Regions from separate parts of the Mesorhizobium sp. M7A.F.Ca.MR.245.00.0.0 genome, predicted to be linked through region 2. Evidence: predicted binding sites of a transcription regulator. Region 2 holds the regulator's gene; the other holds the start of a gene.
What was found. Region 2 encodes LexA, which represses DNA repair genes until DNA is damaged. Its sites were predicted from a motif close to TGTTCNNNNTGTGTTCNG; they were not measured.

Region 1 (4,164 bases), on a different contig from region 2:
CACGGTCGATCTTGAGCTTGTCAAAATGGAATTCGCGCAGACGGCCGAGCGAGGACTGGCCGGTGCCGAAATCGTCGAGCGAGACGCGGATGCCGACGCGGCGCAGATCCTCGACGATCTGCGCGGCCGAGGCCGGGTCGTTCATCAGGCCGGTCTCGGTGATCTCGATCTCCAGCCGCCGCGGATCGAAGCCGGTGCGATCGAGGATCGCCAGTATGTGCAGGCCGGTGTTCTGGTCGACGAGTTGCGATGGCGACAGGTTGAACGACAGGAAGAGGTCCTTCGGCCAGCTTCTGGCCGCTTCGGTCGCTTTGCGCAGCACCAACTGCGACAACGGGCCGATGATGCCACGCTCCTCGGCGATGGGAATGAAGACGGTCGGCGGCACCGAACCCAGGTCGCGATCGGTCCAGCGCGCCAGCGTCTCGAAGCCGATGGTGCGGCGCGTGTTGAGATCGACGATGGGCTGGAAATGCGGCTCCACCTCGCCGGCCGAGACAGCCCGGCGCAGCGCCTGTTCGATGCGGGTGACGCGCTTGGCCGCCTCTTCCATCTCACGGGTGTAGACGACGACGCGGCCACGGCCGGAACGCTTGGCGTGATAGAGCGCCGTCTCGGCCTTGTTGATGAGGATTTCCGTGGTCTCGTCGCCCGAATAGAACAGCGAGCAGCCGACCGAGGCCGAAAGCCTGGCGGTGCGTTCGCCGACATCATAGGGCGCCGACAGGATTTCGATCAGCATGCGCGACTTTTCGGCCGCTGCATCCTCGCTGAACACCAAGGGATAGAGAAAGGCGAATTCGTCGGCACCGATGCGGCAGACCGTGGAATGGCCGTCCATCGAGGCGCGCAGCCGCATCGCCACCTGGATCAGGATATCGTCGCCGGCCTTGTGGCCGAACAGATCGTTGATCGGCTTGAAGCCGTCGAGGTCGAGAATGCCGACGGTAAAGGGCGCGGGATCGTCGGCACGGTCGGCGATCAGGCGATCGACCTTGTCGAAGAAGCGGCGATGGTTGCCAAGCCCGGTCAACGGATCTGTGAATGCCAGATCCGTGCTCTCCCTGTTTGCCTGACCGGTGCCAAACGAAGTTTGCATCGGTGTCCCTGTTTTGTGACGTCGGAATTTATTTTCAGACTGGCAGCAAACCCTTTAGGAAACGTATCGCGAAATCGATTTTCCACGGGCAACCGCGACTGTTTCGAAGGATCGATGAAAGCAGCGCATTCGGGTGTCGGATGCCGATCCCAGGAATGTCGCGATTGGCAGACGGGCAGTGAGCCTGTACAGGCAAGACAGTCGTCCATCCGAGCCGCCGGAGACCCGCCATGAAGCTGAAAATCGCCGTCCAGATGGACCACATCTCCACCGTGTCGATCGCCGGCGACACCTCGTTCGCGCTGTCGCTGGAAGCGCAGCGGCGCGGCCTTGAGCTTTTCCACTACACGCCGGATCGGCTCTCGTTGCGCGACGGCAAGGTATTCGCCCGCATCGAGGAAATGCAGGTGCGCGACGAGAAGGGCAGCCACTATTCGCTGGGCGAGAAGGTGCGTACCGACCTGTCGGAGATGGATGTGGTCCTGCTGCGCCAGGATCCGCCCTTCGACATGAACTACATCACCACCACGCACATTCTCGAACGCATCCACCCGAAGACGCTCGTGGTCAACGACCCGGCCTGGGTGCGCAACAGCCCGGAAAAGATCTTCGTCACCGAATTTGCCGACCTGATGCCGGACACGCTGATCACCAAGGATCCGCTCGAAGTTGCCGCCTTCCGCAAGGAGTTCGGCGACATCATCGTCAAGCCGCTCTACGGCAATGGCGGCGCCGGCATCTTCCATCTGCTGGAGGCCGACCGCAACCTTGCCTCGCTGCTGGAAATGTTCGGCCAGATGTTCCGCGAACCCTACATCGTGCAGCGCTATCTCAAGGACGTGCGCAAGGGCGACAAGCGCATCATCCTGATCGACGGCGAGCCGGTCGGCGCCATCAACCGGGTGCCGGCCGAGCATGATTCCCGCTCCAACATGCATGTCGGCGGCCGCGCCGAAAAGACCGAACTGACGGAGCGCGAACGCGAGATCTGCGCCCGCATCGGCCCATCGCTGAAGGAGCGCGGCTTCATCCTGGTCGGCATCGACGTGATCGGCGACTACATGACCGAGATCAACGTGACCTCGCCGACCGGCGTGCGCGAGGTCAAACGCTTCGGCGGCGCCGACATCGCCAGCCTGTTCTGGGACGCGGTTGAGGGAAAGCGCGGGTAAGCCGTTTTCATTTTGTCTTAACCATGTTCCGTTTTTGCAACCGCGCTCAATTCGGCTGCAACCCACGCGCTCAGATGTTCCCGTAATGTTCTTGATTTGAACGTGGAAGTGTGATTGTCTGCCATACGGGCCATTCCTGGCCTGATCGCAGGGGCTGGGGCCAGCCTGAATTGGGGTTGCACGATGGTGGCGCGGGTTCGCACGGTCGCTTTCCAGGGCATCGAGGCTGTGCCGGTCGACGTGCAGGTGATGATCGCGCCCGGCAAGGTCAACATGCACATCGTCGGCCTGGCCGACAAGGCGGTGGCCGAAAGCCGCGAGCGGGTGCAGGCCGCACTGCATGCTTCCGGCCTGTCGATGCCGTCGAAGAAAGTCACGGTCAATCTGGCGCCGGCCGACCTGCCGAAGGAAGGCAGTCATTACGACCTGCCGATCGCGCTTGGCCTGATGGCTGCCCTTGGCGCCATTCCGGGCGACATGCTGGCCGGCTATGTCGTGCTTGGAGAATTGTCGCTCGACGGCACGATTGCCGCGGTCGCCGGCGCCTTGCCGGCGGCTATCGCCGCCAATGCGGAAGGCAAGGGCCTGATCTGCCCGTTCGCCTGCGGGCCGGAAGCGGCCTGGGCGGGCAAGGAATTCGACATTCTGGCGCCGCGCAGCCTGATCGCCATCGCCAACCATTTCCGCGGCACGCAGGTGCTGTCGCGGCCGGAAGCCGGCATCCATGCCGCCGCTCTGGATTTGCCTGACCTCGCCGACATCAAGGGCCAGGAGACCGCCAAGCGGGCGCTGGAAGTGGCGGCGGCCGGCGGGCATAATCTCTTGATGATCGGGCCGCCGGGCTCGGGCAAATCGATGCTGGCGCAGCGGCTGCCGTCGATCCTGCCGCCGCTGGCGCCGAAGGAGCTTCTGGAAGTCTCGATGATCGCCTCGGTGGCGGGAGAGCTCGGCGAAGGCAAATTGACCGACCGGCGGCCGTTCCGCGCACCGCACCACTCGGCCTCGATGGCGGCGATGGTCGGCGGCGGTATCCGCGCGCGGCCGGGCGAGGTGTCGCTGGCCCATCACGGCGTGCTGTTCCTCGATGAATTTCCCGAGTTCACACCGCAGACGCTCGATGCGCTGCGCCAGCCGCTGGAGACCGGCGACTGCATGATCGCGCGAGCCAACCATCGCGTCACCTATCCGGCGCGTATCCAGCTGGTGGCGGCGATGAACCCGTGCCGCTGCGGCATGGCCGGCGAGCCGGGCTATCGCTGCCTGCGCGGCGAGCGTTGCCGTACCGACTATCAGGCGCGCATTTCGGGTCCGCTGCTCGACCGCATCGATCTCAGGATCGAAGTGCCGGCGGTCTCGGCCAGCGACCTGATCCGGCCCGACCGGGCGGAGAAAAGCGCCGATGTGGCGCTGCGCGTGGCACGCGCCCGCACCATCCAGCGCGAGCGCTTCGAGCGGCTCGGCGCCACCCGCGCCACCACCAACGCGCATTGCGCGCCCTCGGTCATCGAAGAGATCGCCATGCCGGACGCCGCCGGCCTGTCGCTGCTCAAGGACGCCAGCGAAAAGCTCGCCTTTTCGGCGCGAGCCTATCACCGCGTGCTGAAGGTGGCGCGGACGCTCGCCGATCTCGACGCCAGCGAAACCGTCGGCCGCATCCATCTGGCCGAAGCGATCTCCTACCGCATGAGCTCGGAGCGGATGGCGCAGGCGGCGTAGGTCCGCCGACAAGCCGACCTCGCCACATTACCTTCCGCGATCACGCCATAACCCGGCCTCCGCGAATCGATCATCTCCACGGTGCGGCGGACCTGAATGTCCGCTTGGCCGGCGTCCTCACCACCCAACGGCCCCCACCGACGGGGCGCCGGCCATTTTCTTCCTCTTCCAAAAGCG
Region 2 (4,164 bases):
ATCCGCGCCGACCGGCTCGAGCCGAGCTTCAAGATGCTGTCGCGCGTTGCGCGGATCTTCGAGCAGCTGAACAATGCCTGGGATGTGCTGCGGACGATGACGCCGAGCGAATACACCGAGTTCCGCGACGCGCTCGGCCAGTCCTCGGGTTTCCAGTCCTGGCAGTATCGCGCCATCGAGTTCATGGCCGGCAACCGCAACCTGGCCATGCTCGGGCCGCACAAGCACCGGCCCGACCTGAGCGGAAAGCTGGAAGCGATCCTGACCGAACCATCGCTCTACGACGAAGCGCTGCTGCTGCTTGCGCGCAACGGATTCGACATCGGTGCCGATGCCAGGCGCACGGACTGGCGTGAGACGCGAACCGAGAATGAAGAGGTGCTGGTCGCCTGGCAAACCATTTACCGCGATCCGCAGCGCTACTGGATGTTCTACGAACTGGCAGAGAAGCTGGTCGACTTCGAGGATTATTTCCGCCGCTGGCGCTTCAACCACGTCACCACGGTTGAGCGCATCATCGGTCTGAAACGCGGCACCGGCGGCACGTCGGGTGCTTCGTATCTGAAGAAGATGCTCGAGGTGGTGCTGTTCCCGGAGCTGTGGACGGTCCGCACCCGGCTCTGACATCGTCGAAATGAAAACAGCGACGCGCGGCGGCGGAACACCCTTCGCGAACAACCGGGGACTGACTGACCATGAGTGGATTTCCTGATCTCGCCGCAGTCGAAGCGATGGATGCCACAGATCCGCTGCGGGCCATGCGCGACCGTTTCATTCTGCCGGAGGGGGTGATCTATCTCGACGGCAATTCACTGGGGGCAGCGTCTCATGCCGTTTTCGGCGAGCTGCAGCAGGCGGCAACCCAGGAATGGGCCCAGGACCTCATCCGAGCCTGGAATACGGCCGGATGGTTCGAGATGCCGATCGAACTCGGCGATCAACTCGGACGCCTGATTGGAGCCGCGGCCGGCCAGACCGTCGTCTGCGACACGACGTCGACCAACATCTACAAGGTGCTGCATGCGGCGCTGGAGATGCGGCCGGGCCGGTCGGTCATCGTCGCCGAGGGTGACAGTTTCCCCACCGACCTGTACATCGCCGAAGGGGTGGCCTCGACACGGGACGGCGTCCTGCTGCGCCTCGCGGGCGTCGACGCGCCCACCATCGAAGAGCTGATCGACGAAAACGTCGCGGTGGTGCTGGTCAACCACGTCAACTACAAATCGGGTGAACTGCGCGACATGGCGGCGCTGACGCGCAAGGCTCATGCGGCCGGAGCGCTGATCGTCTGGGATCTATGCCACACCGCCGGCGCCCTGCCCGTCGAGCTCGATCAGGCAAATGCCGATTTCGCCATCGGCTGCACTTACAAGTACCTCAACGGCGGTCCGGGCGCACCGGCCTTCATCTATGCCGCGCAGCGCCATCACGGCGATATCAGCCAGCCGCTCAGCGGCTGGTGGGGCCATGCGCGGCCCTTTGCCTTCGAACGGGGGTATATTGCCGGCACCGGTATCCGCCGCTTTCTGTGCGGCACCCAGCCTGTCCTGTCGATGCGGGCGTTCAAAGGCGCGCTTGCCATCTGGAACGACGTCGACATGGCGGCATTGCGAAAAAAGAGCGTCGCGCTGACGGAACTGTTCATCCAGCTCGTCGAAGCAAAGTGCGGCGCCTATGGCCTCACGCTGGAGACCACCCGCGACGCGACCAGGCGCGGCAGCCAGGTGTCGTTCCTTCACGATCACGGCTATCAAATCATGCGGGCGCTGATCGAGCGCGGCGTCATCGGTGATTTTCGCGCGCCATCGACCATCCGTTTCGGCTTCACGCCGCTCTATGTCGGCTACAAGGATGTGTGGCTGGCGGTTGCGGTGCTGGAGGATATTCTGCGCACGGGCGCATGGAAGGACCAGCGTTTCGCCGTCAAGGAAGCCGTTACCTGACGCAACGATCTCCGCGATTTGCCGTCGCCGCCCTCACTGCCCGGCAGATGACGGAGGGCTGAATTCCAGCCACAAATGCCAACAGACGTTGGCGTTTTGGCTCCGTTTCGTTCACGGCAAACGAACGTCCCGAAGATTGATAGCGTCCCTTGTGGCGGTCGATCGGCAGATGATGCCAAGCCTTGGGTCGAGTATGAGCCACAGGTCATTAACCATAATGGTTTCAATGTGAGCAGGCGCATCGCCGTGGTTGGCGCCTGTCGATTGCGACCCGCTGGCAAGCGCCAGATAATTTCAGCAGCCTTAATAAATTCATTAAACTTTAAACGGTTGCAGAACACAACTGGAACAGATAGTGTTTGTTCTGGGTTTGTTTTTCGATTCTGGTTTCAGGTAATCTGGGGGCCGCCATGCTGACACGCAAGCAACATGAACTGCTGATGTTCATCCATGAACGCCTGAAGGAGAGCGGCATTCCGCCATCCTTCGACGAGATGAAGGAGGCGCTCGACCTTGCCTCCAAATCCGGGATTCATCGGCTGATCACCGCACTTGAGGAGCGCGGCTTTATTCGCCGGTTGCCCAACCGGGCACGCGCGCTGGAAGTGCTGCGATTGCCGGACTCGATCGCGCCCGGCCTCAACGCGGCAAAGAAGTTTTCGCCAAGCGTCATCCAGGGCAGTCTCGGTCAGGGTGGTGCTCTTGGCCGGCAGATCAAGCCGGCGCCTTCGCGGATGCCCTCGCCCGGCAATGATGACGATGCGGTCTCCGCCGTGTCGATACCGGTGATGGGCCGTATCGCCGCCGGTGTGCCGATCGATGCCATCCAGCATCAGACGCATTCGATCTCGGTGCCGCCGGACATGATCATGGGCGGCGCCCACTATGCGCTGGAGGTCAAGGGCGACTCGATGATCGAGGCCGGTATCTTCGACGGCGACACCGTCATCATCCGCAATGCCGACACGGCGAACCCCGGCGAGATCATCGTGGCGCTGGTCGATCAAGAGGAAGCGACGCTGAAGCGGTTCCGCCGCAAGGGCGCTTCGATTGCTCTCGAAGCCGCCAATCCGGCCTATGAAACCCGTATCTTCGGCCCAGACAGGGTCAAGGTGCAAGGCAAGCTCGTCGGCCTCATCCGCCGCTACTGAGGCGGCTGCGGGTTGGCCGCTGGCTTCTCGGGTTTCTTGAAGGGTGCCAGCCCCCTCGCCTCACGAGAGTATTTGCGATGCGTGTGCCAGGGCCGATATGGGCTATCCACCGCGAAGCTGATTGTCGCCGGTGTGGTCGCCGATTGGCGATCGAAGAAGACCGCGGCACTGCCTTTGCGAGCCAGTTGCCGCTTGGTGATGACGAGAACCAGCGGATTGCGACAGGCGTCATAGGCGGTGGCGTCATTGATGACGATCAGCTCGGCGAAGCCGCAGGCTTTCCAGGTGTCCTTGCGGTCGTCGACATAGGCAATGATCGCACCGGACATATGCCTGGCCACGCAAACGCCTGATGAGCAATAGAACGGCGATCCCGGCGGTAGCTCAACGGCGTCCGCGACGTCGAATTGCCCATCGCTCTTGTCGAACACCTCTGGCACGACGATGGTTTCTGATGTCAGGGCGCGTTTCCAGTTGTCGACGGTGAATTCGTTCGGCCGTTCCCGGCTGACGGCAAGCTCGCCGCCACCGATCGGCAACGCCACCAGCCGGGCGTCTTCCGAGATCAGCACATCCGGCGTGCGCGTATCCGAGACGGTCAGCAAGCCTGCCAGCGCGAATGGCAGAGCAGCGAGCCGCAGCCAAGTTGTCGCCATCGTCGCGATGACCAGGGCAATTGTCACCAGCAGGACAGATTGCTGCGAAATCAGCCCAACCCCATCGACAGGCGAACGTTCGGAGATCCAACCCGATATGGCGATCATCACCGTCAGACCCTTGCCCATCAGGTAGAGGGCCGGCCAATCCAATCCGAAAGGCATCAGCAGCGCGCTTGCGACAGCCAGGAACATGACGACGGTGACGATCGGCATAACCGCCAGATTGGCGAACAGGCTGAGCGGCGACACACGCTGAAAATGCCAGATGGCAAACAGCGTCGTGGCGCTGCCGGCGATGATGGAGGTCATGGCAAGGCCGGTTGCCGCGAGCACGAACTTTCGCGTCAGGAAACCGGGCATGGATCGCTTTGGGGGCGGCGGTCTTGCTTTTCCCGCGCGGTGATCGGCCCA

Region 1: the regulator LexA is predicted to act here: its motif matches at 2,347-2,364, upstream of EOB80_RS13110 (YifB family Mg chelatase-like AAA ATPase).

Annotation. Positions count from the first base shown of each region.
Region 1 covers NZ_RZTE01000010.1:5,854-10,017, reverse strand. Annotated here, with positions in the region: gene EOB80_RS13120 (EAL domain-containing protein) at 1-1,099, opposite strand, end outside; gene gshB (glutathione synthase) at 1,330-2,271, shown strand; gene EOB80_RS13110 (YifB family Mg chelatase-like AAA ATPase) at 2,455-3,987, shown strand.
Region 2 covers NZ_RZTE01000005.1:176,531-180,694, reverse strand. Annotated here, with positions in the region: gene kynA (tryptophan 2,3-dioxygenase) at 1-624, shown strand, start outside; gene kynU (kynureninase) at 696-1,943, shown strand; gene lexA (transcriptional repressor LexA) at 2,354-3,094, shown strand; gene EOB80_RS08805 (ComEC/Rec2 family competence protein) at 3,088-4,164, opposite strand, start outside.